Regions from separate parts of the Hoeflea sp. 108 genome, predicted to be linked through region 1. Evidence: riboswitches for the same ligand, from Rfam matches in the RefSeq annotation. Region 1 holds a riboswitch; the other holds the start of a gene.
What was found. Region 1 has a riboswitch for thiamine pyrophosphate ahead of thiB (thiamine ABC transporter substrate binding subunit). Riboswitches for the same ligand answer to the same signal wherever they lie in the genome.
Positions count from the first base shown of each region.

Region 2: linked by a shared signal. The riboswitch ahead of thiC (phosphomethylpyrimidine synthase ThiC) and the one ahead of thiB (thiamine ABC transporter substrate binding subunit) in region 1 are both predicted to bind thiamine pyrophosphate.

Region 1 is NZ_KB890024.1:4,543,976-4,559,094, reverse strand. It holds gene B015_RS0122675 (amino acid ABC transporter permease) at 1-425, opposite strand, end outside; gene B015_RS0122670 (amino acid ABC transporter substrate-binding protein) at 561-1,334, opposite strand; gene B015_RS0122665 (RNA polymerase factor sigma-32) at 1,594-2,463, shown strand; gene B015_RS0122660 (M48 family metalloprotease) at 2,471-3,946, opposite strand; gene thiQ (thiamine ABC transporter ATP-binding protein) at 4,136-4,861, opposite strand; gene thiP (thiamine/thiamine pyrophosphate ABC transporter permease) at 4,858-6,474, opposite strand; gene thiB (thiamine ABC transporter substrate binding subunit) at 6,724-7,728, opposite strand; TPP riboswitch at 7,773-7,894, opposite strand; gene B015_RS0122640 (thiamine diphosphokinase) at 7,992-8,636, shown strand; gene B015_RS0122635 (ABC-F family ATP-binding cassette domain-containing protein) at 8,639-10,450, shown strand; gene B015_RS33915 (CcdB family protein) at 10,518-10,781, shown strand; gene B015_RS0122625 (hypothetical protein) at 10,973-12,535, opposite strand; gene B015_RS0122620 (adenylosuccinate synthase) at 12,613-13,911, opposite strand; gene B015_RS0122615 (DMT family transporter) at 14,105-14,998, shown strand; gene B015_RS0122610 (SulP family inorganic anion transporter) at 15,083-15,119, shown strand, end outside.
Region 2 is NZ_KB890024.1:4,293,112-4,308,230, reverse strand. It holds gene B015_RS0121335 (M81 family metallopeptidase) at 1-301, shown strand, start outside; gene B015_RS0121330 (FadR/GntR family transcriptional regulator) at 434-1,162, shown strand; gene B015_RS0121325 (PLP-dependent transferase) at 1,159-2,349, shown strand; gene B015_RS0121320 (sugar ABC transporter substrate-binding protein) at 2,379-3,656, shown strand; gene B015_RS0121315 (sugar ABC transporter permease) at 3,844-4,767, shown strand; gene B015_RS0121310 (carbohydrate ABC transporter permease) at 4,767-5,615, shown strand; gene ugpC (sn-glycerol-3-phosphate ABC transporter ATP-binding protein UgpC) at 5,620-6,690, shown strand; gene thiD (bifunctional hydroxymethylpyrimidine kinase/phosphomethylpyrimidine kinase) at 6,693-7,448, opposite strand; gene B015_RS0121295 (thiamine phosphate synthase) at 7,439-8,044, opposite strand; gene B015_RS0121290 (thiazole synthase) at 8,041-8,814, opposite strand; gene thiS (sulfur carrier protein ThiS) at 8,819-9,016, opposite strand; gene thiO (glycine oxidase ThiO) at 8,994-9,989, opposite strand; gene thiC (phosphomethylpyrimidine synthase ThiC) at 9,986-11,812, opposite strand; TPP riboswitch at 11,920-12,036, opposite strand; gene B015_RS0121265 (3-methyl-2-oxobutanoate dehydrogenase (2-methylpropanoyl-transferring) subunit alpha) at 12,225-13,460, shown strand; gene B015_RS0121260 (alpha-ketoacid dehydrogenase subunit beta) at 13,464-14,477, shown strand; gene B015_RS0121255 (dihydrolipoamide acetyltransferase family protein) at 14,480-15,119, shown strand, end outside.

The DNA.
Region 1 (15,119 bases):
GCCTGCGGCAGGATGGTGCGCCGCATCGCCTGGCTCCAGGTCATGCCGATCGAATAGGCCGCTTCCCACTGGCCCTTGGGCACCGAAGTGATGACGGCGCGGATGATCTCGGAGGAATAGGCGCCGATGTTGAGCGTGAAGCCGATGAGGGCCGCCGGGAAGGCGTCGAGTACGATGCCGATGCTGGGCAGGCCGTAGAAGATCAGGAACAGCTGCACAAGAAGCGGCGTGCCGCGGATGATCCAGACATAGAAGCGCACGATGGCCGATAGCCAGCCAGGGCCAAACAGCCGGGCAAGGGCTGCGCCCAGCCCGACGGTCAGGCCGAGGGCGAATGACAGCAGCGTGAGTGGCGCGGTGAAGACGAGCGCGGCCCACAGCAGCGGGCCAAGCGAATCCAGCATCAGTTGAAGCCAGTGTGGCAAGATGAATGCTCCCTCCCCACAATAGACGAGCCCGGAAAATCGCAGATTTTCCGGGCGAGTTCATTGGGAAAAATGAAGAAACTGAAAAAGGGCGGCCGCCTGATGGCCCGCCGCCCCTTTTTGGGGGAGGACCGCTTACTGCGAGACGTCAGCGCCGAAATAGGTCTCGGAAATCTTCTTGTAGGTGCCGTCGGCCTTGATCTCGGCCAGCGCCTTGTTGATTGCCGCCACCAGCTCCGGGTCGCCCTTGCGTACGATCACGCCGGAATAGTCGGCCTTCTCTTCCTCGGCCACGATCTTCACGTCGGCATCGGGCTTGTGCTTCTTGAAGTCGTAGAAGGACAGGCTGTCGTTGATGGTGGCGTCGGCGCGGCCGTTCAGCACCAGCTGGATCGACTGGTCGAAGCCGTCGGTGCCGACCAGCTCTGCGCCATTCTTCTCGGCGATCTTGCCGAAGTTGCTGGTCAGCGACTGAGCCGACTTCTTGCCCTTGAGGTCGGCAAAGTCCTTGATGTCGGCGTTCTTGCCGCTGACGATGAGCACGGCCTTGGAGGCGATATAGGGCTCGGAGAAGTCGTATTTCGCCTTGCGCGCCTCGGTGATGCCGACCTGGTTGATGACGGCGTCATAACGCTTGGCGTCGATGCCGGCGATCAGGCCGTCCCACTTGCCTTCCAGGAACTCTGCCTTGACGCCGAGGCGCTTGGCGATCTCCTTGCCGATCTCGACGTCGAAGCCGACGAGCGCGCCCGAGGCGTCGTGATAGGTGAAGGGCGCATAGGTGCCCTCGGTGCCGATCTTGAACACTCCGGCAGACTTGATCTGGTCGAGGTTCTCGCCGGCATGAGCGGCGGCTACGGCTGCGATCTGGAGCGTTGCGGCAACGGCCAGCGATTTCAACCAGTTCATGGTCTGTGATCCCGATTTCTTAGACCGGCCGCGTTTGGGCCGGGAGCGTTGTGATTGGCGGCAATCTGTCAGAAGCGCCTGATCGGCATAAGGAATGGAATTTCAAATATGGCGTCATCTTGGAATTTCAATCCACCTCCCGGTTTCGGCCCGTTTTGCAGTGCGGAACATTCGCTGCGATGCCGCGTTATTTGCCGTGCGGGACCGCATTTGATGGCGGAGGCCGCGTCAGCTAGGCAACGCATCGAGAGACTGTGTCATGGGCATGGATCGGGCAGGATTGGCCGGCGAGCAGATGATGCTGAGGGCCGCATCGCGCGCACCTTATCTCGAAAAGAGCGAAGAGATCGCACTTGCCGTGCGGTGGAAGGAACAGCACGACGAGGCCGCCCTGGACCGAATCGCCACCGCCCACATGCGGCTGGTGATCGCGATGGCGGTCAAGTTCCGCCGCTACGGCTTGCCTCTGGGCGACCTGATCCAGGAAGGCCATGTCGGCCTGCTCGAGGCTGCTGCCCGGTTCGACCCCGAACGCGACGTCCGCTTCTCGACCTATGCCACCTGGTGGATCCGCGCATCGATGCAGGACTACATCCTGCGCAACTGGTCGATCGTCCGGGGTGGCACGAGCTCGGCGCAGAAGTCGCTGTTCTTCAACCTCAGGCGTATGCGTGCGCGGCTCGCCCAGGGTGGCGGTCCGCTGGGTGGTGCGGCGGCCTATCATGAGATTTCGTTGGCGCTCGGCGTGTCGGAGGCCGACGTCGCCATGATGGACATGCGGCTTTCGGTGCCTGACACCTCGCTCAACGCGCCGCTCAACGAAGACGGCGACACCGGCGAGCGCATGGACCTGCTGGTATCAGAAGATCCGCTGCCGGACGAACTGGTGGGCGAGGCGATCGACGTTGAGCGGCGCACCCATTGGCTGCGCGACGCGCTCGGCGTTCTCAACGCCCGTGAGCTGCAGATCATCGAGGAGCGCCGCCTGACCGAGGAGGGCGCCACGCTGGAGGAACTCGGCACGTCGCTTGGCATCTCCAAGGAGCGCGTTCGCCAGATCGAGACGCGCGCCATGGAAAAGCTGCGTTCGGCCTTGGTGAAGCAGAACGCCGCTTTCCTGGCAGCCTGAGCTGAAACTACCTGTCGGTAATGACCTTGACCTTGTCGCCGACCGAAACGGTGGCGCCTGGCGCGAGGCCGTTCAACACCCTGAACAGATCGAGCTTGCGGTCGACGCCGACCATGCCAGCGGCAAGCGAACCCATGGTCTGGCCCGGCTGAACCGTGACGACGCGGATGCGCAGCGGCTTGAGCGCTGCCTTCTCCGCCGGGGTCATGACGTGGAAGCTGGAGCTAACCGTGCGCGCAACGCTGTCGAGATCGGTGCTGGCGGTGGGGGCCGCCGTCAGCAGGCGATAGACCTGGGCGCCGGCGCGGATCACCACGATGTCGAACTGCCAGCCTTCGGCGCTGGCGCGAGCGAAGGCGGCTTCGTTGCCATTGATCGTCTCGGTGCGCACCGTGGCCGAATCGAGCCCGGCCACCCAGCCGCTGCGAACGTAGTCGGACAGCGACAGCCTGCTGTCGATGGTCACGCCGTCGAAGCGGATGGCCATGTTGCCCGGGCCGGTTGCAGTGACGGCGGCGGCCGTATTGTCGATGACGAAGCCCTGCGGCACCGAGAAGGAAATGCCGAGCTTCGGATGCAGGAAGGTCGTGCCGCGCACGTAGCCTTCATCTGGCGTGTCGCCGAACAAAAGCCCGTCGATGCCGGCCAGGAAGGAATCGCGGTCGCGCTTGCCGATGCCAGGTGCGCCGAACTGGCGGGCATGGCGCTGCGCCAGGTCGATGCGCTGCGGTGCGTTGGGGTGGCTCGCCAGGAAGTCGAGGCTGGCGTCGGTGGCGCCACTGACCGAGCGCAGGTCGCTGTAGGCGGCCATCGACTGCAGGAAGCGTCCGGCGGCGAACGGATCATAGCCGGCCTGGCCGCTCATCTTGATGCCGATGCCGTCGGCCTCGAGCTCCTGGTTGCGCGAGAACTGCGCCAGCCTGAGCTTGCCTCGGATCAATGCCGCCTTGGCGGTGGGGCTTTCGCCGAGCACGTCGGTGACGACCTTGGTCGCCAGCACTTCCTCGGCTTCCTTCTGCTGGCGCTGGACGCCATGGTTTGCGGTCACATGGCCCATCTCGTGGGCGATGACGGCGGCGAGCTCGGCCGAATCGTTGGCGAGAGCCAGGAGGCCGCGGGTTACGTAGAGATAGCCGCCCGGCAGCGCGAAGGCGTTGACGTTGGGCGAATTCAGGATGGTGATGCGATAGGTCTGGTTCGGATTGTCCGAAACCGTCGTCAGGCTGCCGACGACCTTGGCGACCATGCGCTCAAGCTTGGGGTCCGAATATTCGCCGCCATAGGTGGCGAGAATGCGTGGGTGCTGTGCCTTGGCGATCTCGGCCAGCTTGTCGTTGCGCGTTACATTGTCGACCGTCACCGGATTGTTGGACGGCTGGAAGCCCTGTTCGCGCAGGTCGCTCGAGTTGAACGGCTGGCAGCCGGCGACAAACGCCGACAGCGCAACCGCGAGGGCTAGTCGCGTGCGGCGGGGCGTGCTCATCTCGATATGGCCATGGCGGCGGGTAGGCAGGGCAGGTTCCTTTCAGGTCCGGGCAGAGGCGAAGCAGTACCCGCGGGCATAGCATGGACCTAGCCATACTCCCCTTGCCGACACAACAAGTCTTGTTTCACTTGTGCGGCGATTTGACCGTAAATTATGTCGGCTTCCGGGCAATGTGCCGTGATTATGTCATCGCCTTTCGTCTCCGATATAGCGGCGGAACGCCTCGGGTCCAGATTCATCAAAGAAATCAGGTGTCTTGCCGGTAGCCACAATGGCGCCGGCTTCGACAAAAACCATGTTTTGCGCCAGTTTTCGCGCGTCTTCCGGCTGGTGTGTCACGAAAAGCACGGTCATCTGGCGTTCGGCATGAACGCTGACCACCAGCTCCAGCATGTCGGCGCGCAAGGCTGGACCAAGCGAGGCAAACGGTTCGTCCAGCAGCAGCACCGGGCGGTCGCGCACCAGAACGCGGGCAAGTGCCACCCGCTGGCGCTCGCCGCCTGACAGCTCGCGGGGCAGCCGCTGCTCCATGCCGGCAAGGCCTACTCGCGCCAGCGCTTCGGCGACGTCCATGCGGTCGTGGGCCGAGAGCCGTAGCGAGGGCGAGCGGCCGAGCCCGACGTTCCTGGCGATGTCGAGATGGGCGAAAAGATTGTTCTCCTGGAACACCATGGACACGGGGCGTGCCGAGGGCGGTGCGCAGCTGACGTCGGCGCCGCCGATCAGCACACGCCCTTCGCGCGGTGTCTCGAAGCCGGCGACGAGATTGAGAAGCGTCGACTTGCCCGCGCCGCTCGGGCCCATGATCGCGGTGATCTCGCCTGCCGCGAAGGTCGTGTCGAAGGCTACCATGGTCTCGCCATAGCTGAACACCATGCGGTCGAGCTGCACCGCCTCGCCTTTTGCCGTCATCTGGAGGTCTCCTTGCCGAGGCGGTCGGCCAGCATCATCAAGGCAAGGCACAGGAGCCCGAGCATCAGTGCCAGGCCGGCTGCGTCCGCGGTGCGGTAGCTGCCCATGCGGGCGAGCAGAAGATAGGGCAGCGTCTGCACGGCGTCGCTGCCGAACAGTGCGATGACGCCGAGATCGCCGAGCGAAAGCGCTGTGGCAAAGGCAAACGCTGTCGCGAGCGGCCGCCGCAACACCGGCCAGTCGATCAGCCGCAGCCGGTTCCAGCCGGAAATGCCGAGCTGCGCGCAGAGCCATTCATGGCGCTCGGCCGCCGCGTCGTGGGCCGGGCGGATGGCGCGCACGGCAAAGGGCATCGCCATGACGGCATTGACGGTCACCACCATGAAGGGCGCGAGCGCGAAGACATCGACTGACTGCCGCACCAGCACGAACCAGCCTGCGCCGACAACGACAGGCGGCACCACCAGCACGAAGCCGGCGCCGGTGTCGGTCAGCCGCTCGAGCAGCGATCCCTTGCCGTCGGATCTGGAGGTGGCGAGAACCCGCCGGGCCATGACGAGCGATAGCGAAAGAGCGCAGGCCAGCGTTGCCGAGATCGAGGCGAAGACAAGGCTGGTCAGCGTGGCGCGATGAACCGACGCTTCGGTGGCAAGGCGGGCGAGGTCGGCTTCGAGACCCGACACCACTGTTGCTGCCATCGGCCCGCCAACGAAGACGAGGGCGGCCACTATCACCACGATGTTCAGGACCTTTTCGCCTGGCCCGGCCTCGATGTAGCTGCGCCGCGCCACCGACAGATTGGCGTCGCCAGTGGTGTTGGCGCCGAGCCGCATCAGGGTGAGCACGATCCCCGCGGTCAAGCCGATCTGAAGCAGCGTCAGGGCGACAGCCCGCGCAGGGTCGAAGTCGAAGCGCAGAGCCTGGTAGATAGCCACCTCCAGCGTGGTTGCCGCCGGTCCGCCGCCGAGCGTCAGCACAATGGTGAAGGAGGTGACGCAGAGCATGAACACCAGCCCGGCAACGCCGGGGAGGGCCGCACGTACCGCCGGCCATTCGATCAGTCGGAAGCTGGCGCGCGCCCCCATGCCAAGCTGGCTCGCCAACCGCCACTGGTCTGATGGCACGGTCTGCAGCGCCTCCAGCAAAAGCCGCGTCGCCAGTGGCATGTTGAAGAACACATGCGCGACCAGGATGCCGGACAGACCATAGACGCCCGGCCATGTGCCTCCGCTCAGTGCGCTCAATGGAGCGGCGAAGTAACCGGCACGGCCGTAAAGCGTGAGAATGCCGAGTGCGGCGACGATCGCCGGGAGTGCCAGCGGCACGGCAAACAGGCGCAGGATCAGCCCACGGCCGGGAAAAGCGGGATGGCGGGCAAGCGCGCGGGCGACGAGGATTGCCGGGGCCACCGACAGCAGCATCGACAGCAGCGCCTGCCAGATGGTGAAACGCGCGACGCGAAAAAGGTAGCTGTCGAAGGCGGCATAGGCGCCTTCGGGATTGCGCCAGGCCTCGATGCCGAGCCCGACGAATGCGCCACCGATCAGCATGCCGATGGCCACCAGCGCAAGGATGCCGGCTATGATGCGAGAGTCGGTGGGGGGAATGCGCATGCCGGGCTAGACGCGTTTGGAGCGTGCATGACGCAGAGCGGCTACGCTGTACTCTACGTTGCCCCCCTCTGTCCTGCCGGACATCTCCTCCACAAGGGGGGAGATCAGTTGCCTCACCGTTGCCGCTTCTTCTGTCACCGTCGTGATTGGCAAAGGCCGCGCAACTGCCAATCTCCCCCCTTGTGGGGGAGATGTCCGGCAGGACAGAGGGGGGCAACGTAGGGTGGTCACGTTCGAGCCTTTCGGGCCTTATTTGCTCATCACGCCGAGCCACTCGTCGACCCAGGCCTTGCGATTGGCAGCCACTTCATCGGCGCTGAAGATCAGTGTCTTTGCCGGCTTCACCAGCTTGTCGAAAGCGGGGTTGAGCGGCTTGTCGGTCTTGCCGGCGGGCAGCATCCAGTTGGTCTCGGGGACCGCGTCCTGGAAGCCGGGGCCGGTCATGAAGGCCATGAACTTTTCGGCCAGCGGGTTCTTGGCGCCCGTTGTGGTGATGCCGGCCACCTCGATCTGCAGGTAATGGCCTTCCTCGAAGGATGCGGCCTGGTAACGCTCGGTGTTCTCGGCGACCATGTGGTAGGCCGGCGAAGTGGTGTAGGACAGAACCATCGGCGCTTCGCCCTTGGTGAACAGGCCATAGGCCTCGCTCCAGCCCGGCGTCACCGTCAGCACGCGGCCCTTGAGCTTGGTCCAGGCTTCCGGCGCTTTGTCGCCATAGACCGACTTGACCCAGAGCAGAAGGCCGAGACCTGGTGTCGAGGTGCGCGGGTCCTGGATGGCGATCTTTTCTTCCGGATTGCCCTCGACAAGTTCCTTCAGGCTCTTGGGCGGGTTCTTCAGCTTTTCGGTGTCATAGACGACGGCGAAGTAGCCGTAGTCGTAGGGCACGAAGGTGTCGTCCTTCCAGTCGCCCGGAACCTTGACGTCGGCGCCGGCAGCACCGTGTGGTGTAAACAGGCCGGTGGCCTTCGCTTCGGTCGTCAGGTTGGTGTCGAGGCCAAGCACGATGTCGGCCTTGGTCGAGGCGCCTTCGAGCTTGACGCGGTTGAGAAGGGCGACGCCGTCGGCGACCGAGACGAAATCGACCGTGCAGGCGCATTCGGCTTCGAAGGCCTTTTTCACCTGCGGGCCGGGGCCCCATTCAGAGGTGAAGCTCTCATAGGTGTAGATGGTGAGTTTTCCCTCGGCCGAGGCCGGGAAGGCTGCAGCGGCCATCGCCAGGGCGGAAGTCAGGGATAGGATCAGCGAGCGCATCAGCGCCTCCTTCATTGGTGTTGAAAGGGAATTTGAAGCGCCGGGCGTCCGAAGCATCTAATCCCTCCGCCGGTACAAACCGGATCAGGTTCAGCGGGTTGGCCGGAACTCTCCATGCCTCTCAGCCGGCCCCGCTTGCGCGTGACAGGCACCCCGTTAGAGCGATCCAAGGAATAGAGCCGGCGAAGGGGCGGTGCAAGCCCAAGTTTCAGCGCTGCTCGCCGGCCTTCCGTTTCGGCCGCCGGGCTGGTAATGGCCTCGGCATGAGCCGGTTCACCATCCTTCTCGGCGGCGAGCTACTGCGGACGCCGCGCCTCGACCGCCAGGTCGCGGGCAGCCGCGTCATCGCGGCCGATTCCGGCATCCGCCACGCGGCGACGTTGGGCCTGATGCCGGAGCTCTGGCTCGGCGATTTCGACTCGGCCCCGGCTGAGCTCGATCCTGCTTTCGCCGCAGTGCCGCGCGAGGTGTTTCCCGCCGAAAAGAACAAGACCGACGGCGAGTTGGCAATTTCGGCCGCGCTGGAGCGTGGAGCGACATCGCTCGTGCTCGTCGGTGCCTTCGGTGGCGCCCGGTCCGACCATGCCTTTCTCCATTTCGCGCTGGCGCTTCGTCTCGCCGAAGGCGGCACCGAAGTCGTGCTGAGCAGCGGCCATCAGGAAGGCGTGCCGCTTCTTCCCGGTACGGCAAGCTTCGATTACGACGACGGCACGATGTTTTCGGTGCTCGCCTTCTCGGCGTTGACCGGCCTTACCGAGGAAGGCGCCAAGTGGTTGCTCGACAGCGTCGAGGTACCGTTCGGTTCGTCGCTCACCCTCTCCAACGAAGTCCAGGGCACCCTCAGGATTTCGCTCGGCAGCGGCCGCGCCCTGCTTGTCGCTCACCCCTATCCCGCTCCGGAATTCTGATCATGGCGCCACCGCTTCTCAATCTCGACGCCATCCGGCTGACCTTTGGCGGCGTGCCGCTGCTCGACGGCGCGGCACTTTCCGCATCATCAGGCGACAAGATCGCGCTCGTCGGCCGCAACGGCTCGGGCAAGTCGACGCTGCTCAAGATTGCCGCCGGCATGGTCGAGCCGACCGATGGCGAGGTGTTTCGCCAGCCTTCGGCGACGATCCGCTACCTGCCGCAAGCCCCTGACATGGACGGCTTCGCCAGTGTGCGGGCCTATGTCGAGGCTGGACTCGGACCGGCCGACGACAGTCACCGCGCCACCTACCTGCTCGACCATCTCGGCCTGACGGGCGAGGAGCGCCCGGGTGATCTCTCCGGTGGCGAGGCCCGCCGCGCGGCACTTGCCCGCGTCATGGCGCCCGAGCCCGATATCCTGCTGCTCGACGAGCCGACCAACCATCTCGATCTCTCCGTCATCGAGTGGCTGGAAGAAGAGCTCATCCGTACCTCGTCGGCGCTGATCCTGATCTCGCACGACCGCCGTTTCCTCGAGCGCGTCAGCCGCAACACGGTGTGGCTCGATCGCGGCCAGACGCGCCGGCTCGACCGTGGCTTTGCCCATTTCGAGGAGTGGCGCGATCAAATCCTCGAGGAGGAAGAGCGCGACCAGCACAAGCTCGGCCGCCAGATCGTGCGCGAGGAGCACTGGCTGCGCTATGGCGTGACGGCGCGCCGCAAGCGCAACATGCGCCGGCTAGGCGAGCTTCAGTCGATGCGCCAGAAATTCCGCAGCCATCGCGGCGCCGAGGGCGTGGCGACGATGGTGGCGAGCGATGCTGCCGAGTCCGGCAAGCTGGTCATCGAGGCCAAGAACATCGAAAAGAGCTTCGGCGACCTGACCGTGGTCAAGGGCTTCTCGACCCGCATCCAGCGCGGCGACCGCGTCGGCCTTGTCGGGCCGAACGGCGCCGGCAAGACGACATTGCTCAAGATGCTGACCGGCGAGCTTGACCCAGATGCCGGCACTGTGCGGCTTGGCGTCAATCTCGAGATCGCAACCCTCGACCAGAAGCGTGAAGCGGTCGATCCGAACGAGACGCTGTCCAGCTACCTGACCGACGGGCGCGGCGAGAACCTCGTCATCAACGGCGAGCAGCGCCACGTCGTCTCCTACATGAAGGACTTCCTGTTCAAACCCGAACAGGCGCGCACGCCGGTGCGCGAGCTCTCGGGCGGCGAGCGCGCCCGGCTGATCCTGGCGCGCGTGCTTGCTCGTCCGGCCAATTTGCTGGTGCTCGACGAACCGACCAACGATCTCGACATGGAGACGCTGGAACTGCTGCAGGAACTGGTCGCAGGCTTTGCCGGAACCGTCATCCTGGTCAGCCACGATCGCGATTTCCTCGACCGCACGGTGACCAGCATCATTGCGCCCGACGGCGACGGCAAATGGGTCGAATATGCCGGCGGCTATGCCGACATGCTGGCCCAGCGCGGCGGCACCAAGCTCGACGACCGCAAGTCACGCAAGGCGAATGGCGAGGCGAATGCGGTACGCAGCGAGCCCGACGCTCCGAAGGGACCGGCCAAGAAGCTGTCCTTCAAGCAGAAATTCGCGCTCGAGAATCTGCCGAAGAAGATGGAAGCGGTGACGGCATCGATCTCGCGGCTGGAAAATCAGATCGCCGACCCGGCCTTCTATGAACGTGATCCCCACGGCTTCCAGAAGACCATCGCCGCCCTCGATAAGGAGCGGGCGACGCTCACAGCCCTCGAGGAAGAATGGCTGGAGCTGGAGATGCTGCGCGAGGAGCTCGAAGGCTAAGGCTCGCACGCCCTATGCGTGCCCGCCATGCCGCGGAGCTCCCAAGCGTGTCCGCAAGCCGACGAATGTGACCATCGACGCTGCTTTGGAATGTCGAGAACCAGGCAACCCTGGATGCCTGGAACGACCATGTCGGCAAGAACGGGTTGCTCCTGGCCAAATATCGGATGTTCTGATTGCCAGATACGACCTGTTCGTTGGCCCTTATGAAGGCGGCTACCTGTTGGATTTGCAGACGAACCTGCTTGATCGTCTGAAATCGCGTGTGGTGCCGCCGCTCTTGCGAGCGGCAGAAATCCCCGCCGATCAGGAAGCTCAATCCGGTTTTTGAGATCGGTGGCCGCAAGGTCGTGGTGGCAGCACACCACATCAGCGCAGATGCCGTTTCCGATTTGGGAGAATCGCAGGAAATCTGGCTGAGCACCATGACGAGGCTGTAGCCGCCCTGGACCTGCTGTTCCAGTGCTTCTGACGCGGGAGCCTCCCGCGTCAGCCGCTTGATTGCATGCAGCCCGAAGGGCTTTAGCCCGCTTCCTTGGCCTGCCAGGCCTTCATCGCGTCTTCAAAGACCTTGTCGCCGGGGATGCCCTTTTCCATAGTGAACAAGGCACGGCGGCCCGACTTGTAGACGACGGGCACGTCGATCCAGCTCTGCCGGCGCAGAAGGTTCAAATTGGCGTCGACCTCGGCCTTGTTGTCGTTGAGCGCAACAAGGAAAAAGCCGTCGGCAATCTTGGCGGGAATGCCGAGCAGCGGGCTGCCGGCGTCCTGTTCGGAGCTTTTCAGCGCCACGCGCAGGATGTTTTCGATGCCGCCGCCCTCGAAGCCGTCTGGCGTCAGGAAGATCATCTCGAGGATGTGGCTCGCCGGCAGCGTCTTGTCGGCGTTGCGGCGGATGGTCATGCGCAGCTGGATGTCCTTGCCTGGAATCGTCGCCTCGGCGCGGATTGCCGGTTCGGGCGGCAGGTCGCCGCCGGGCGATTCCTGGACCACGGTCCAGACGACGGAGCCCTGCTCGGCCGAGCCTTGCGCCACATTGGTGCGCTCTTCATAGAAGATGGCCTTCTGGCCGACCGCGACAGGCGCGTTCTCGCTTGCGGGAGGCGTCGTTGCGCCGGCCGCCGGCGGGGTGGCAGGTGTTGCGGGGGTGGTTGGCGTCGCCGCAGCGGGCTCAGGCGTGGTCGCCGGGGCCGGTGCGGGCGGCTGTGTCAGGGCTGCTACCGAAGTGCCTTCGCCAACGCCGTTGGTGCCGCTGGCCGGGCCGGGATCGACCTCCTTGCCGTCCTGCGTCATGCGCTGGGTGAACTTGCCCGGCTCGCCATTGGCCGGCGCCTGGGCGTTCTGCGTGCCGTTGGCGGGCGGAGGCGTCGTCGCCTCGTTGGCCGGTGCCGGCGTCTCGGCGGGTTTGTCGGTGCCGGAGCCGACGAAGGCATCGCGGTTCGACCACAGCGCATAGCCGCCGACGCCGAGCACGGCGACCGCAACGGTCGCGGCGATCAGACCGCCGCTGATGCGCTTGCGCGGCTTCTGCCTGGTCGCCTGGAACGGGTCGATATCCTCGTCCCTGGTGGCCTCGAACTGGTCGTCCTCGGCCGGCAGGGCGGGCTGGTCGTCTTCGTCATGTTCAGCCGCGAACTCGGAAAGCTCCTCGCGGGCCTGCGGTGCGTAGGACGATGCCGGCGCCTGCGTCGGGTAGCTCGGCGTTGCCTTGGGCTGTGCCGGCGGCTGCGGAGCGGGTGTCGGCGTCATGGGCGCCAGCGGGCGCCGCACCTCGGGCTCCGGCGCGCGCGGCGTGTAGACGGGCTGGTTCTTGTTGCGGTCGATCGAGGAGAACACATTCTCCAGCTCCGCCAGCGGATCGTTCTCCACGGGCTTTGCGGTGAACTCCGCCTCGACCGTCGCGATGGCGTCCTCGAGCGCCTTCTTCTGGCGATCAGCGACCGCTTCGGGCGGCGGCGGATTGAGGGCTGCAAGCTTGGCCGCAATCGTGCTGCGGGCCTTGTCATACACCCGTGCCCGCATTGCGGGCGTCGTGTCGCCCATGCCATCAAGCGTCTTTTTCAGAACCGCTACGAAGTCTGCCATTCTCTCGTCGACCTATCTTGTCGTCCCTGGGCCGCGTCTCCGCCTGACATTGCGGCCCACCGGAAAGGTATCAAAAATTAGTCTTCAAACGGGTCGGTCACAAGTATCGTGTCGTCCCGCTCGGGGCTGGTCGACAGCAGCGCCACCGGCGCACCGATCAGTTCCTCGATGTAACGCACATATTTGACCGCCTGCGCCGGGAGATCGTTCCAGCTGCGTGCGCCGGCCGTGGTTCCCTTCCAGCCTTCGAGCGTCTCGTAGACCGGCTCGACCCGTGCCTGCGCGCCTTGGCTCGCGGGCAGGTAGTCGATCAGTTCGCCGTCCAGCTTGTAGCCGGTGCAGACCTTGATCTCGTCGAGGCCGTCGAGCACGTCGAGCTTGGTCAGCGCGATGCCCTTGATGCCGTTGACGGCAACCGCCTGGCGCACCAACACGGCGTCGAACCAGCCGCAGCGGCGCTTGCGGCCCGTCACCACGCCGAATTCATGGCCACGGGTGCCCAGGAACTCGCCGATTTCGTTCTGCTGTTCGGTCGGGAAGGGGCCCTCGCCGACGCGGGTGGTGTAGGCCTTGGTGATGCCGAGCACGTAGTGGATCGATCCCGGACCCATGCCTGAACCGGCAGCTGCCTGGCCGGCCACCGTGTTGGACGACGTCACGAACGGATAGGTGCCGTGGTCGATGTCGAGCAGGGTGCCCTGCGCGCCTTCGAACAGGATGCGTTCGCCGGCGCGGCGCTTGTCGTCGAGCACTTTCCAGACGCGATCCATGTAGGGCAGGATCTTGTCGGCGACCGAGGTCAACTCGGCCATGATGGCCTCGTGCGTCACCTCGGGATGGCCGAGGCCGCGGCGCATCGCATTGTGGTGCGTGAGCAGCCTGTCGACCTTGACGGGAAGCGTTTCCAAATCAGCCAGATCCATCACCCGCACCGCACGGCGGCCCACCTTGTCTTCGTAGGCGGGGCCGATGCCGCGACGGGTCGTGCCAATCTTCGTTCCCGAATTGGAGGCGGCGTCCTCGCGGAAACCATCCAGCTCGCGATGCAGCGACAGGATTAGCGCGGTGTTTTCGGCGATTTTCAGGCGGTCCGGACCGATGTCGACGCCCTGGGCGCGGATCTTCTCGATCTCGGCCACGAAGGCATGCGGATCGAAGACCACGCCATTGCCGATGACCGACAGCTTGCCCTCGCGGACGACGCCGGAAGGCAGCAGCGACAGCTTGTAGACCTTGCCGTCCACCACCAGCGTGTGGCCAGCATTGTGGCCGCCCTGGAAGCGCACCACCACATCGGCGCGTTCGGACAGCCAGTCCACGATCTTGCCCTTGCCTTCGTCGCCCCACTGGGAGCCGACGACCACCACATTGGCCATGATTTCTTCCTTCCGGTTTCGCGTTGGGTCGCGAACAGTTCAAAATGACAGGCCTCTATAGCGCCAAGCAATTGGAAGCGCGACCTTTCTTTGCCTCCCGAGGCACAACAAATTCCGTCTTTGGACGCATTTACTTGGCCGGAATGGCCACTTAGGCGGGAATTGCGCCTTTTTGTCAGCGAGAGCCTGCCTGATGTATCGAAATGCCTATGTGCTGCTGCTTCTGACCGCCCTGTTTTGGGGCGGCAACGCCGTGGCAGGCAAGCTGGCGGTAGGGCACGTCTCGCCGATGTTCCTGACCATGACACGCTGGGGCCTGGCTGCAGTGCTGCTCGGCGCGGTCGGCTGGCCGCGGCTTCAGCGCGACTGGACCGTGGTGCGCAAGCACCTGCCTTTCCTTGTCGGGCTGGGCATGATGGGCTTTACGCTGTTTAATGTCGCGCTCTACTCGGCACTCACTTTCACCACCGCCATCAATGCCAGCATCGAGCAGGCAGGCATGCCGATGGTCATCTTCGCCGCCAATTTCCTGTTCTTCCGCATCAAGGTCGCCTTCGCCCAGGTGGTCGGTTTCCTGTTGTCTCTGCTGGGCATTGCCCTCACCGCCAGCCATGGCGACTTTGCCACTTTGCTCGCGCTCGACATGAATTTCGGCGACGGCCTCATGCTGATCGCCGTGATCGTCTACAGCGCCTACACGGTGGCGCTGCGCTTCAAGCCCGATATCCACTGGCAGAGCCTGATGATCATGCTGACAGCCTCGGCCTTCGTCACCTCGATCCCTTTCGCTGCCTGGGAGTATGCAACCGGCCGGTTCATCGCACCCGATCCGGTGGGCTGGGCATTGACTGTCTATATCGTGCTCTTTCCTTCGCTCATTGCGCAGATCTTCTACATCCGCGGCGTCGAGTTGATCGGCGCCAACCGGGCCGGCCTGTTCATCAATATGGTGCCGATCTTCGGCACTATCCTGTCGGTGCTGATCATCGGCGAGGATTTCGAACTCTATCACGCCATCGCGTTTGCCCTGGTGCTCGGCGGCATCTGGCTTGCCGAGCACAGCGGGCGCAAGATGGCGCAACCGTAGCGGGAACGGGGAGCGCATATCCCGCGTTATTGCGGACAGCCGGGGCAGGTATGCCAGCGGGATCCGAAGATGGGCGAGGCTCGGATGCAAGATGAGGCCGATCGACGGACCGGGTTGCAGG
Region 2 (15,119 bases), 250 kb from region 1:
CGTCACGCTCGGGCCGACCGCACTCGTGCGTGTCGAAGGCACCGAGGTCGACATTATCCTCAACACCAACCGCACCCAGACCTTCGAGCCCGACGTCTTCTCCAATCTCGGCGTCGACCCGATGGCGAAGGACGTGCTGCTGATCAAGTCGACCAACCATTTCTACGCAGCGTTTGCGCCCATCGCGGCCGAAATCGTCTATGTCGCGGCGCCAAGTTCCTACCCGAGCAACCCGCGGCTGACCAACTACACCACGATCACGCGCCCGCTCTGGCCGCGGGTTGAGAACCCCTGGGCGTGAGCCTCAGAGGTTCGCCTGACAACAGCGTGAGAAACTTACATCGCTCCTGAAAATTCCTGACATTCTCGATTGACAGCCGCGATCTGTTGTGTGGAAATTGGTCGGACCATTGTACCAATAGAAAGGGCCGCAGTGCTCGACCTGCCTCCCATCCAAGCCACTGGGCGCGACGACGCGGTGCTCCATGTGCTGGCGGATTTCGTCACCAATGAAGGCCTCCAGCCGGGCGACCGCCTGCCGACAGAGCGCGTGCTGTCGGAGCGGCTTAAGGTCAGCCGCACCACCGTGCGAGAGGCGCTGACGCGCTGGGAAGGGCTGGGGCTGGTCGAGCGCCGGCAGGGCAGCGGCACCTATCTCAAGGCTGCCGTGTCGCGCGACATGCTGCACATGCCGCTGACTTTTGCCTCGGGCAACGACTTCGAAAGCCTGATGCAGACGCTGGAGATACGGCGCGCGCTCGAGGCCGAGGCGGCGGCACTCTGCGCGCTTCGCGCCGGTCCGAGGGAAATCGCCTTCATCCGCGAAAAGCTCGACATCATGGAGGAGGCCTTCCATGCGCGGGCCGGCATGTCGTCCGACGAGGACTGGGACTTCCACCTGGCCATCTACAGTGTCTCGGGCAACCCGCTTTTCGGCCAGATCATCTCGGCCATGCAGGAGGCGTTTCACCGCTTCTGGGAACATCCGCTCGGCGTGCGCGATTTTGGCCACGCCAGCTTCCCCTATCATCGCAAGCTCTACGAGCGGATCGTTGCCCATGACGCCGAGGGCGCGCGCGCCGAGGCGCTGAAACTCATTGCCACCGTCGAGGATGATCTCAGGCGCGGGGCGGCCAATCTCAAACTCCTGGATCGCAGATGAACGACAGTTCGAACCCGTTTGACCGGGACTATATTGCCGAGGCGGCGACACTCCTGGCGCATGATGATCCCTTTCCCGGCGGGGCCGTGGTGCCGCCGATCTACCAGACCTCGCTCTTCACCTTCGACAACTATGCCGACATGGCCGACACCTTTGCCGGCCGCAGCACCCGCCCGATCTACTCGCGCGGCAACAATCCGACGGTCATGGAGTTCGAAAGCCGCATTGCAGCGCTCGAGGGGGCGGAAGCAGCGCGCGGCTTCTCCAGCGGCATGGCGGCGATCAGCTCGACCGTGCTCGCCTTCGTCGGCACCGGCCAGCGCATCGTTGCCATCCGCAACTGTTATGGCGACGCCTACCGCCTGTTCGAGCGGCTGCTGCCGCATCTCGGCATCAAGGTCGACTATGTCGACGGCTCCGACCCGGACGCGATCGCGGCGGCACTGCCCGGTGCTGCCATGCTCTATCTCGAAAGCCCGACCTCGATGATGTTCGAGCTGCAGGACCTCGAGGTGCTGACGGCGATGGCCAAGGCGCAAGGCATCGTCACGGTCATCGACAATTCCTGGGCGACTCCGCTGTTCCAGAAGCCGATCCTGCATGGCGTCGACGTGGTCATGCATTCAGCGTCGAAATATCTCGGCGGCCACAGCGACACGGTCGCGGGCGTTGTTGCCGGCTCAGTCGAACATATCCGCCGCATCAACGAGCGCACCTATCCCTATCTCGGCGCCAAGCTGTCGCCCTTCGAGGCGTGGCTGCTGCTGCGTGGCCTGCGCACCCTGCCGCTGCGCCTGCCGCACCACATGAAGAGTGCGCTTGTCATCGCCGAACGGTTGAAGGGGCATGCCCATGTCGAGCGCGTCAATCATCCGGCTTTCTCCAATCATCCGGGCAAGAAGACATTGTCGGGCTATTCCGGCCTGTTCTCCTTCGAGGTGACGGAGGACATCGACGTGCCGGCCTTCGTCGATGCCCTCAAGCTGTTCCGCATCGGCGTCAGCTGGGGCGGCCACGAAAGCCTTGTCGTGCCGGCGCTCGCCTCGCTGCAGCAGACGCCGGATGCCAATTCGATCGGCCGGTTCGGGGTCAGCCCGCGAACCATCAGGCTGAATGTCGGGCTGGAAAGCGTGGAGGATCTCTGGGCCGACGTCAGTCGGGCCTTCGGGGAAGCAAAAAGAAAATAACTTCAAATCCAAGAATGGGAGTGACTGGAATGAAGAAGTACGGAGTGTTGTTTGCAGCGGCCATGGGCCTGGCGCTGTCGGCCGGATCGGCGTTGGCCGACTCGACCATCAAGATGGTGGAGGTCATCACCAGCCCGCCGCGTACCGAGTTCATCAAGAAGCAGATCGCCGAGTTCGAGGCGGCCAATCCGGGCGTCAAGGTCGAGCTCGTCTCGCTGCCCTGGGGCCAGGCCTTCGAGAAGTTCCTGACCATGGTGCAGGCCGGCGACACGCCCGACGTGGTCGAGATGCCGGAGCGCTGGCTCGGTCTCTACGGCACCAACGGTCAGCTTGAGGATCTTGCGCCTTACATGGCCAAGTGGAGCGATGCGGCGACGCTGGGCGACCGCGCCAAGCAGTTCGGCTCCGTCGTCGACGGCAAGCAGTACATGCTGCCCTACGGCTACTATCTGCGCGCCATGTTCTGGAACAAGAAGCTGTTCAAGGAGGCCGGCCTCGATCATGCGCCGACGACGCTCGACGAGTTCATGGACGCCAACAAGAAGATCTCGGCGATCAACGGCAAATACGGCTATTGCATGCGCGGCGGCCCCGGCGGCTTCAACGGCGTGCAGATGTTCATGAACATCGCCAACGGCAAGGGCGGCTACTTCAACCAGGACGGGACGGCAACCCTCAACGAACCGGGCGCGGTGAAGGGCCTGGAGATGCTGGCCGAAATCTACAAGAACGGCTACGCGCCCAAGGACAGCGTCAGCTGGGGTTTCAACGAAATCGTCACCGGCTTCTACTCCGGCACCTGCGCCATGCTCGACCAGGATCCGGATGCACTGATCGGTATCGCCGAGAAGATGAAGGCCGAAGACTTTGCGGTGGCGCCGATGCCGACCGGGCCTTCGGGCAAGTCCTATCCGACGCTCGGCTATGCCGGCTGGGCGATGTTTGCCAACTCGAAGGTCAAGGACGACGCCTGGAAGCTGATGTCGACGCTGCTTTCGCCGGCAAACAACATCGCCTGGGCCAAGGAAGTCGGCGTGCTGCCGATCCACAACAGCGCTGCCGACGATCCGCACTTCAAGACCGAGCAGTTCAAGGGCTGGTTCGAGGAGCTGAGCAGCCCCGACAAGTTCGAGTTCGTCACGCCGCCGGTCCATCTCGAAAACCTCGGCAACTTCTATGACCAGGTCTCGGTCAAGAACTTCCAGGAGGTGCTCCTCGGCCAGCGTACGGCCAAGGACATAGCCGACGAGTGGGCTGCGTTCCTGACCAAGGAACAGCAGGACTGGATGGCCAAGAACAAGAAGTAAGTGGCTGCGGCGGGGCGTTCGCGTCCCGCCGCCAGCTTCCCTTGCCGCCTCCTTGCCCGGGCCGTCTGCGCGGCCGCCGTCTCCGACAATGGAACGGAAGTCCGGCACGTCCCTGAGCCTTTCTCCCCTTGGGGGCGAGGCCGGGCCGGGCGAGGGGCGGCTTTTTCTCCATGACGAGAGAATCGCCATGACCTATGCAGTCTCCGAGATGGGCACGTCCCGCACCGCGCCGCGCAAGCGCCGCTCGATGCCGGCGCTCGAACCCTGGCTCTATCTCAGCCCGGCCTTGATCCTGCTGGTCACGGTGCTGCTCGTGCCGCTGATCATCGGCATCAGCTATTCGCTCCGCAAGTTCTCGGCCTTCAAGTCCGAATATGTCGGCCTCGGACAGTACAAGGCGATGTTTTCCGACCCGCTGCTCGCACAGGCGCTGATCAACACGGCGTGGTGGACTGTCGGCAGCCTGTTCTTCCAGTTCTTCCTCGGGCTGGGCCTCGCGCTCCTGCTCGACCGGCCGTTCTGGGGTCGCAAGGTGGTGCAGGCAGTGGTCTTCCTGCCCTGGGCGGTGCCGTCCTTCCTGTCCGGCCTCACCTGGGCCTGGCTGTTCAACCCCATCGTCGGGCCGCTGCCGCACTGGCTGTATGCGATGGGCATCATGGCCGAGCCGAGCAACATCCTGGCCGATCCCAAGATCGCCATGTGGGGCCCGATCATCGCCAATGTCTGGTTCGGCATCCCCTTCTTCGCCATCACGCTGCTGGCCGCCCTGAAGTCGATCCCATCCGAACTGCACGAGGCTGCGGCCATCGACGGCGCTTCGCCGTGGCAACGCTTCTCCAAGGTGACGCTGCCATTCCTGGCGCCCACCATCGCCATCACCGTCATGCTGCGCACGATCTGGATCGCTACCTTCGCCGACCTGATCTTCGTCATGACCTCGGGCGGGCCGGCAGGCTCGACCAATACGGTCGCGACCTACATCTATGTCAGCGCCTTCAAGTCGCTCGACAAGGGTTATGCCTCCGCAGTCGCCGTGCTGCTTCTGGTGCTGCTCATCCTTTATGCGGTCGTGCTCATCGGCATCCGCCGCTCGTTGGCGAGGTATTCGTGATGATTGCCGGACGCTCCACTTCTTCGCGCCTGCTTGGTGGTATCGGCCTCTACGGCGCCATCGGCGCCTACGTCGTCTTCGCGCTGTTCCCGATCTACTGGACGCTGAAGATCTCGGTCACGCCGCAGTCGCTGCTCTATTCCGAGGGCATCACCCTGTGGCCGTCTGCCACGACCTTCGAGAACTACGCAACCGTGCTCAGGGCGAGCGACTTCCCCCTCTATTTCCTCAACAGCGTCATCGTGTCGGTGACCACGGCGCTCGTCGTCACGGTCATTGCCTCGGCGGCCGGCTACGCCATGTCGCGCTTCTCGTTTCGTGGCAAGACGACCGTGGCGATCGCGCTGTTGCTGACGCAGACCTTTCCGCTGGTGATGGTCATTCCGCCGATCTACCGCATCATGGGCGAGATCGGTCTGACCAACAGCCTGACCGGCCTCATCATCATCTACACCGCCTTCAACACCGCCTTCGCCACCTTCCTGATGCAGTCCTTCTTTGATGGCATCCCGAAGGACCTGGAAGAGGCGGCGATGATCGATGGCTGCACCCGCCTGCAGGCGCTGCGCCGCGTCATCATCCCGTTGACGCTGCCCGGCATGGGGGCGACGCTGGGCTTCGTCTTCACCGCCGCGTGGAGCGAGCTCTTGTTCGCGCTGATGCTGATCTCAAGCGAGGGCCAGAAGACCTTTGCCGTCGGCCTGCTCACCTTCATCGGCAAGTTCGCCGTCGACTGGGGGCAGATGATGGCCGCCTCGATCCTGGCGCTCATCCCGGTCTGCATCTTCTTCGCATTCCTGCAACGCTATCTCGTGACCGGCCTGACCGCCGGCGCCGTCAAAGGGTAAGCCGATGGCCTCCGTTTCACTTGACAAGGTTCAGAAGAACTACGGCGCGCTCAACGTGCTGGAAGCTGTCGACCTGGAGATTTCGGACGGCGAGTTCGTGGTGCTGGTCGGTCCGTCAGGCTGCGGCAAGTCCACGCTGCTGCGCATGATCGCCGGCCTTGAGGAAGTCTCGGCCGGCGAGATCCGGATAGGCGAGCGCGTCGTCAACGATGTCGCGCCCAAGGACCGCGACATCGCCATGGTGTTCCAGTCCTACGCGCTCTATCCGCACATGGATGTGTCGGCCAATATGGGCTTCAGCCTAGCGCTGAGGAAGACCGACAAGGGCGCCATAGACAATCGCGTTGCAGGCGCTGCCGACCGGCTCGGCCTCAACAAGCTGCTGCAGCGACTGCCGCGCCAGCTGTCGGGCGGCCAGCGCCAGCGTGTGGCCATGGGCCGCGCCATCGTGCGCGACCCCAAGGTGTTCCTGTTCGACGAGCCGCTGTCCAACCTCGATGCCAAGCTGCGCGTGCATATGCGCACCGAGATCAAGGCGCTGCATCAGCAGCTCAAGACCACCTCTGTCTATGTCACCCATGACCAGGTCGAGGCGATGACCATGGCCGACCGCATCGTCGTGATGCATGACGGTGTCGTCCAGCAGGTGGGTGCGCCGCTCGATCTCTACGATCGCCCGGCCAACGCGTTTGTCGCCGGCTTCATCGGCTCGCCGGGCATGAACTTCCTGCCCGCGAGGGTGGAGCGCCTGGGTACGCAGGCCATCGCCGTGCTTGCCGACGGCCAGAAGCTTGCTGTGCCCGTCGAGCTGCCACTGACAGATGGCGAAAAGATTTCCGTGGGCGTCCGCCCTGAGCACCTGCGTGTCCAGTCGGACGGGCCGCTTGAGGCCGAGGTCGAGGTGGTCGAACCCTTGGGCATGTCGACGCAGTTCTACGCGCGTATGGCCGGCCAGCAGATCTGCGTCTTTGCCATGGGGCGTGTTTCGGTCAAGCCGGGGGATATGGTGCGGCTCGGGGCGAGCCCGGAAAGCCTGCACCTGTTTGCACCCGGCAGCGGCAGGCGTATCGGCTGATCTCAGTCGGCGAGCCGTGCCGCCATCGTCGTGAAGACATGGCGCTTGGCCCTGGCGATGCTGTGCTCAAGCGTCTCGCCAAGCGCCAGATGAGCTGCGATGGCGCTGGCCAACATGCAGCCGGTACCGCGCATCGTGCCGGCAAGGCGAGGGGCGTCGAACGCGTGTTCTGTGCCGTCGGCCGTGACCAGCAGGTCGGTCGAACGGTCGCCCTCGGCGTGGCCGCCCTTGGCCAGCACGGCCTGCACGCCTGTGGCCAGCAGCATCTCGGCCTGCCGGACTGTTTCCCGATCGGACACCGCGACCGGCCGCCCTGTAAGAAGGGCAAGTTCCGGCAGGTTCGGCGTCACCAACCGGCAAAGTGGCAGCAGCTTGCGCTTGAGCGCGTGGACCGCACTATCGGCCAGCAACGCCCGGCCGGACGTCGAGGCGAGCACGGGGTCGAGCACCACGGACACCGGCAGACTGCTCGCAAGCACCGAGGCGACGGTATCGATTGTCGCCGCCGTTCCCAGCATGCCGATCTTGACCGCTGCCACAGGGTTGGCGGCAAACGCCGTCCGCATCTGCTCGGCAACCAGTTCGGGCGGCATCTGCTCGATCCGCTCGACCGCCTGATGCGTCTGCACCGTCACCGCGGTGACGGCGATGCTGCTGCGTAGCCCGAACGACGACACGGTCTCGACGTCGCGGACGATGCCGGCGCCGCCGCTCGAATCCGAGCCGGCGACGATGAGCACATACGGGGTCATCGCCATTGAGCCGTCGCTGCCAGCCACTCGCGCGTGCGCGCTTCGGGATCGGCGTTGAGCGTGATGTCGGTGACGACGGCAGCGCTATCCGCACCTTGCGCAAAGACGCCGGCGATGCGCTCGACATTGAGCCCGCCAATGGCGACCAGCGGCGTCGCGCCGACAAGCTGTTTCCAGATGGCGATGCGGTCGAGCCCTTGCGGCGCCCACTTCATCGCCTTGAGGATGGTCGGATAGACGGGCCCGAGCGCGACATAATCGGGCTCGGCGGCGAGGGCGGTGTCGAGCTCGGCAACGTCATGGGTGCTGAGACCTAGCCTCATGCCGGCGCGGCGGATCGCTGCCACATCGGCTTCGACCAAATCCTCCTGGCCGAGATGGACGAAGTCGCACCCCTCGTCGATGGCGAGGCGCCAGTAGTCGTTGACGATAAGCCGGCAGCCGTGGCGTTCGCAGATGGCCTTCGCGGAGCGGATTTCGCGGCGCAGGGTGGCGTCGTTCATATCCTTGATGCGCAGCTGCACCAGCTTCACGCCGAGCGGCACGAGGCGTTCGATCCACGCTGCTGAATCGACGATGAGGTAGAATGGGTCGAGCTTCATGAAAATGCTGCCATGCCGATAAGGGGGGTGGAGGGGACGGCCATGTCGCGCGGTTCGAGCGGGCCGGCGCGGAATGCCTGCCGCCCCGCATCGACCGCCTTGCCGAAAGCAGCGCCCATGGCGACGGGATCGCCTGCCTTGGCAACGGCGGTGTTGAGCAGCACGGCGTCGTAGCCGAGCTCCATGACTGTTGCCGCATGCGACGGGCGGCCGATGCCGGCGTCGACGATCAGTGGCACATCAGGGAAATGGCCGCGCAGGCTGCGCAGGGCATCGAGGTTCTGCGGGCCCCTCGCAGATCCGATCGGTGCACACCATGGCATCAGCACCTTGCAGCCGGCATCGAGCAGCCGTCCGGCGACGACCAGATCGTCGGTCGTATAGGGAAAAACCTCGAAGCCTTCGGCCGACAGTATCTTGGCCGCCTCGACCAGGCCGAACACGTCGGGCTGCAGCGTGTCGTGGTTGCCGATGACTTCAAGCTTGATCCAGTTCGTGCCAAAGACCTCGCGCGCCATACGCGCCGTCGTCACCGCCTCCTTGACCGAATGGCAGCCGGCGGTGTTGGGCAACACCCGCATGTCGAGCGACTGGATGAGCGACCAGAATTTTCCGCCCGTCTTGCCGCCCGAGGTCTCCCGGCGCAGCGAGACGGTGACGATGTCGGCGCCCGACGCCTTGATCGCCTCGGCCATGATGGCGGGCGAGGGGTAGAGCGCGGTGCCCAGCAGCAAGCGGGACGCGACCTTTTGACCGTAGAGTTCGAGCATGGCCTCACCCTCCCTTCATCGGCGCGAGGATTTCGATGCGGTCGCCTTCTGCCAAGGTGCAGCCGTCGCGTTCCCTTGCCGGCACGATTTCGCCGTTCAGCGCAGTGGCGAGCCAGCTGCCTTCGTAGTCGAGCTCGGCAAGAAGCGCCGCCAGCGTGCCGGCCGCGACCTCCTGGCTTTCACCGTTGACGGTGAGCTTCATGGGCGCGCTCCTTCTTCGTCTTCTGGCCCAGGATCATGTCGGCGGCCTGTTGCGCCATGGCTGGCGCGAGCAGGAAGCCGTGGCGGTAGAGGCCGTTGATGCGGACCGTGTTTCCCGATCGCTCGACGCGCGGCAGGTTGTCGGCAAAGGCGGGCCGCACGCCGACCCCCGTTTCGACCAGCTCGGCTTCGCCGAAGGCCGGATGCAGCGCATAGGCAGCGTTGAGCAGTTCCATCACTGAGCGCGCTGACATCGGCCCCGCCGCATCGCTCTCGATCATCGTCGCGCCGACCATGAACAGGTTGTCGGAGCGCGGCACGACATAGACGGGAAAACGCGGATGCAGCAGCCGCACCGGCCGCGCCAGCGAGACCTCAGACATTCTGAGGATCAGCATCTCGCCGCGCACGCCGCGCAGGTCTGGCCTGATATCGGCCATGCCGGTGCAGTCGGCTTCGATATCAGGCACGCTGGGCGCCTGCACGGCGCCGTAGCCGAACTCGAAGCGTACGCCCATCTGCACCAGCTTTTCGTGCAGCCCGAGCAACGCCTTGCGCGGATCAAGATGCGCCTCCCCGGCGAAGAGCAGGGCACGCCCGAAACGGCCTTCAAGGTCTGGCTCGAGTGCGGCAATCGCCTCGGCGTCCACCTCGCGGTAGCCTGACGTGCGACGCGCGAAGCGCTGGAGCTCGCCCGTGTCGCGGGCCGGCGCCACGACCAGCGTGCCGTTGCGCATGATCTGGCCGGGCAGGGCAGTCGACCACCAGTCTCCGGCGCACCGTCCGAGCGACAGCACCGTCTGTTCGGCGCTCTCGCGCTCGCACCATGGCGCCAGCATGCCGCCGGCCTGCCAGGAGGCATTGCCGGCGATTTGCCTTCTGATGTCGACCACAGTCACCTCAGCGCCGCGCGCCGCCAACTCGTGTGCGAGCGTCAATCCGGCGACGCCCGCACCGCGGATCAGCACTTTCATGGCTGGCTCGCTGTCTCCGCCGGCTCGGCGTTGTCGACCGGCATGTAGAGGTCGCCGCCGTCGCGGTATTTCGCCGCCATCGCCGCCAGTCCTTCCTTCTGCGCCTCGGCGCGGATGTCGTGGGAGATCCGCATCGAGCAGAATTTCGGGCCGCACATCGAGCAGAAATGCGCCACCTTGTGCGCTTCCTTAGGCAAGGTCTGGTCGTGGTAGGAGCGCGCCGTCTCCGGGTCGAGCGAGAGGTTGAACTGGTCCTCCCAGCGGAACTCGAAGCGCGCCCGCGACAGGGCATCGTCCCTGACCTTGGCCGCCGGATGGCCCTTGGCGAGGTCGGCCGCATGGGCCGCGATCTTGTAGGTGATGACGCCAACCTTGACGTCGTCGCGGTCGGGCAAACCAAGGTGCTCCTTGGGCGTGACGTAGCAGAGCATCGCCGTGCCGAACCAGCCGATCATCGCCGCACCAATGCCCGATGTGATGTGGTCGTAGCCGGGTGCGATGTCGGTGGTCAGCGGCCCGAGCGTGTAGAAAGGCGCTTCGCCGCACACCGCCAACTGCTTGTCCATGTTCTCCTTGATCTTGTGCATCGGCACGTGGCCAGGGCCCTCGATCATCACCTGGCAGTCCTTGGCCCAGGCGATCTTGGTGAGCTCGCCCAGCGTCTCCAGTTCGGCGAACTGGGCGGCGTCATTGGCGTCCGCGATCGAGCCGGGGCGCAGGCCGTCACCGAGCGAGAAGGCGACGTCATAGGTCCGGCAGATGTCGCAGATTTCCTCGAAATGCTCGTAGAGGAAGCTCTCCTTGTGATGATGCAGGCACCACTCCGCCATGATCGAGCCGCCGCGCGAGACGATGCCGGTGACGCGGTCGACGGTCAGGTGGATGTAGGCGAGCCGCACGCCGGCATGGATGGTGAAGTAGTCGACGCCCTGTTCTGCCTGCTCGATGAGCGTGTCGCGGAACACCTCCCAGGTCAGGTTTTCGGCAATGCCGCCGACTTTTTCGAGCGCCTGGTAGAGTGGCACCGTGCCGATTGGCACCGGCGAATTGCGGATGATCCAGTCGCGGATGTTGTGGATATTGCGCCCCGTCGACAGGTCCATCACCGTGTCGCCGCCCCAGCGTGTCGCCCACACCATCTTCTCGACCTCCTCTGCCATCGACGAGGTGACGGCGGAATTGCCGATGTTGGCGTTGATCTTCACCAGGAAATTGCGACCGATGATCATCGGCTCGCTCTCGGGGTGGTTGATGTTGGAGGGGATGATGGCGCGGCCGCGGGCGACCTCGTCGCGAACGAATTCGGGCGTGACGAAATCGGGAATGGCTGCACCGAAGCTCTCGCCGTCACGCTGGAGTTTCGCCTTGATCTGCTCGCGGCCGAGGTTTTCGCGGATGGCGACGAACTCCATCTCGGGTGTGACGATGCCGGCGCGGGCATAAGCGAGCTGGGTGACGGCACGGCCGCCGGTGGCTCGCAGCGGCGCGTTGCGGACGGGGAATTCCGGCGTCAGTCGGTCGGCCGAGACAAAGCCGTTGTCCTCGTCCTTGACCTTGCGGCCATCGTAACGCTCGACGTCTCCACGGGAGACGATCCAGTCCTCGCGCAGGCGGGGCAGGCCGCGCTCGATGTCGGTCTTCACCGACGCATCGGTGTAGGGCCCGGATGAATCATAGACGGTGACAGGAGGCTCGCCGGCGCTCGGATGCACCGAAATCTCGCGCATCGGCACGCGGATGCCGGGGTGGATCAGGCCTTGCTTGTGGACTTTCCGCGAGGCGGGAAGTTCGCCTGTCGTGACTGTCGGGGTGTGGGCATTCATGAGTGAGTCTCCGTTACGATGGAGACCCAGTTCGTGCGAGGAGGAGGAGGTGAGGTTTGCCTGGGGGACTTCGGGCGTATGCCCGAATGCCAAACCGGATTGACCGGCCGCTGCGCCTCGCACCGTCCCTACGCCAGTGTGAACTGGATCAGGTTCAACGGGTCACTGCGCTGCGCGAGCCAGCAGTATCTCAGCCCCTTGTCGGGACCCCCCTGGTGAACCCTAAGCATGGGCGCGGAATGGGCGTGCTGTCAACGGCCTTTCGCAGACGGCGAGAGAATGCCAAAGTCCCGACGTCGGGACCCCATTGCAGTTCCCGTCGCGATCGGATAATAGGTCAGCGTTACTGACATAAATTGTCTGCCGCGCAGGGAGGACCGTTTGGCCTGCGCGCGAGACAGGAGGAGCATCCGTGACGGACAATCCCGCGCCGCTCAAGTTCCATGTGCCCGAGCCCGAAGTGCGCCCGGGCGGCACGCCCGACTTCTCCAACGTGCCGATCCCCAAGGCCGGTTCGGTCGACAGGCCGCCTGTCGACGTCGATCCCCGGACGATCCGCGACCTCGCCTATTCGATCATTCGCGTGCTCAACCGCGAGGGCGATGCCGTTGGCCCCTGGGCCGGCACGCTGACCGACGAGGAGCAACTCGAGGGCCTGCGCCACATGATGACGCTGCGCACCTTCGACGCGCGCATGCAGATGGCCCAGCGCCAGGGCAAGACCTCGTTCTACATGCAGCATATGGGCGAGGAGGCGGTCAGCTGCGCCTTCCGCAAGGCGCTCATCCAGGGCGACATGAATTTCCCGACCTATCGCCAGGCCGGCCTGCTGATCGCGGGTGGCTATCCGATGGTCGAGATGATGAACCAGATCTATTCCAACGAGAAAGATCCGCTGAAGGGCCGCCAGTTGCCGATCATGTATTCGGCAAAGGATCACGGCTTCTTCTCGATCTCGGGCAATTTGACGACCCAATACATCCAGGCCGTCGGCTGGGCGATGGCGTCCGCCATCAAGGGCGACACCAAGATCGCGGTCGGCTGGGTCGGCGACGGTGCCACCGCCGAGAGCGATTTCCATGCCGCCCTCGTCTTCGCCTCGACCTACCGGGCGCCCGTGGTGCTCAACGTCGTCAACAACCAGTGGGCGATCTCAACATTCCAGGGCATCGCCCGCGGCGGCTCCGGCACCTTCGCCGCCCGCGGCCTCGGCTTCGGCATTCCGGCGCTGCGCGTCGACGGCAACGACTATCTCGCCGTTCATGCGGTGGCGAAATGGGCGACCGAGCGTGCCCGCAGCAATCTCGGGCCGACGCTGGTCGAATACGTCACCTACCGTGTCGGCGCGCATTCGACATCGGACGATCCGTCCGCCTATCGGCCGAAGACCGAGTCGGACGCATGGCCGCTGGGCGACCCGGTGATCAGGCTCAAGAACCATCTCATTCGCCGCGGCCTGTGGTCGGACGAGCGCCACAAGCAGACCGAGGCGGAAATCCTCGAGGCGGTGATTTCGGCGCAGAAGGAAGCCGAGAGCCACGGCACGCTGCATGCCGGCGGCAAGCCGTCGACGCGCGACATGTTCGAGGGCGTCTATGCCGAGATGCCGCCGCATCTCCGTCGCCAGCGCCAGAAGGCGGGAGTGTAGCCCATGCCGCGCATGACAATGATCGAGGCTATCCGCAGCGCCATGGATGTCGCCATGGGCCGTGACGACAACGTCGTGGTGTTCGGTGAGGACGTCGGCTATTTCGGCGGCGTCTTCCGCTGCACCCAGGGGCTCCAGCAGAAATACGGCCGCTCGCGCTGCTTCGACGCGCCGATCAGCGAGCTGGGCATCGTCGGTGCCGCCATAGGCATGGCCGCCTACGGCCTCAGGCCCTGCATCGAAGTGCAGTTCGCCGACTATGTCTATCCAGCATATGACCAGATCGTTTCGGAAGCGGCACGGTTGCGTTATCGCTCGAACGGCGAGTTCACCTGTCCGATCGTCATCCGCATGCCCACGGGCGGCGGCATCTTCGGCGGCCAGACCCACAGCCAGAGCCCCGAGGCCCTGTTTACCCATGTTTCCGGTCTCAAGGTGGTGGTTCCGTCCAATCCGATCGATGCCAAGGGCCTGCTGATCGCCTCGATCGAAGACCCGGATCCGGTGATCTTTCTGGAGCCGAAACGATTGTACAACGGCCCCTTCGACGGCCATCACGACAGGCCCGTGACGGCCTGGTCGAAGCATGAGCTGGGCGAGGTGCCGGAGGGGCATTTCACCGTGCCGCTCGGCAAGGCGGAAATCCGCCGGCCGGGTTCGGCGGTCACCGTTCTCGCCTATGGCACCATGGTCTATGTCGCCCAGGCCGCAGCCGAGGAGACCGGCATCGACGCCGAGGTCATCGACCTCAGGACGCTGTTGCCGCTCGATCTTGAAACCATCGTCGCCTCGGTCAAGAAGACCCGCCGCTGCGTGGTGGTGCATGAAGCGACGCTGACCTCCGGCTTCGGCGCCGAGCTCGCAGCCCTTGTGCAGGAGCACTGCTTCTACCACCTCGAAGCGCCCGTTGCCCGCGTCACCGGCTGGGACACGCCCTATCCGCATGCGCAGGAGTGGGACTACTTCCCGGGCCCGAAACGCGTCGGCGAAGCCCTGATCGAAACGATGGAGGCCTGAGCATGGGCGAACATGTCATCAAGCTTCCCGACGTCGGAGAAGGCGTGGCCGAGGCCGAGCTGGTCGAATGGCACGTCAAGATCGGCGACCTCGTGCGCGAGGACGCGGTGCTGGCAGCCGTCATGACCGACAAGGCGACGGTCGAGATTCCGTCCCCCGTCGACGGCGAAATCCTCTGGCTCGGAGCCGAGATCGGCGACACGGTTCCGGTCGGTTCGCCCATCGTCAGGATCAAGGTCGCGGGCGATGCGCCAGTCGCGGCCGAGCCGGCAGCCGCGGAGGCGAAGCCGGAAGCAAAGGCAGCGGAGCCTGCCAAGTTAGCTCCTGCGCCGGCTAAGAAAGATGAGCCAGGTTCGGCGGCGGCGAAGCCCGCGGTCAATTCCGCAGCGCTCAAACCTGTACCGCGCGCCACGACCGTTGGCCTGCCGCGCCCCGAAGGCGAGCGTCCGCTGGCGTCGCCAGCCGTCAGGATGCGCGCCAAGGAAGCCGGTATCGACCTGCGCCAGGTGCCAGGCACCGGGCCTGCCGGCCGCATCACGCATGAGGACCTCGACGGCTTTGCCGCGCGCGGTGCGGCGGTTCCTGTCGCCGGCTTTCAGGAAAAGACCGGGGTCGAGGAGATCAAGGTCATCGGTCTGCGTC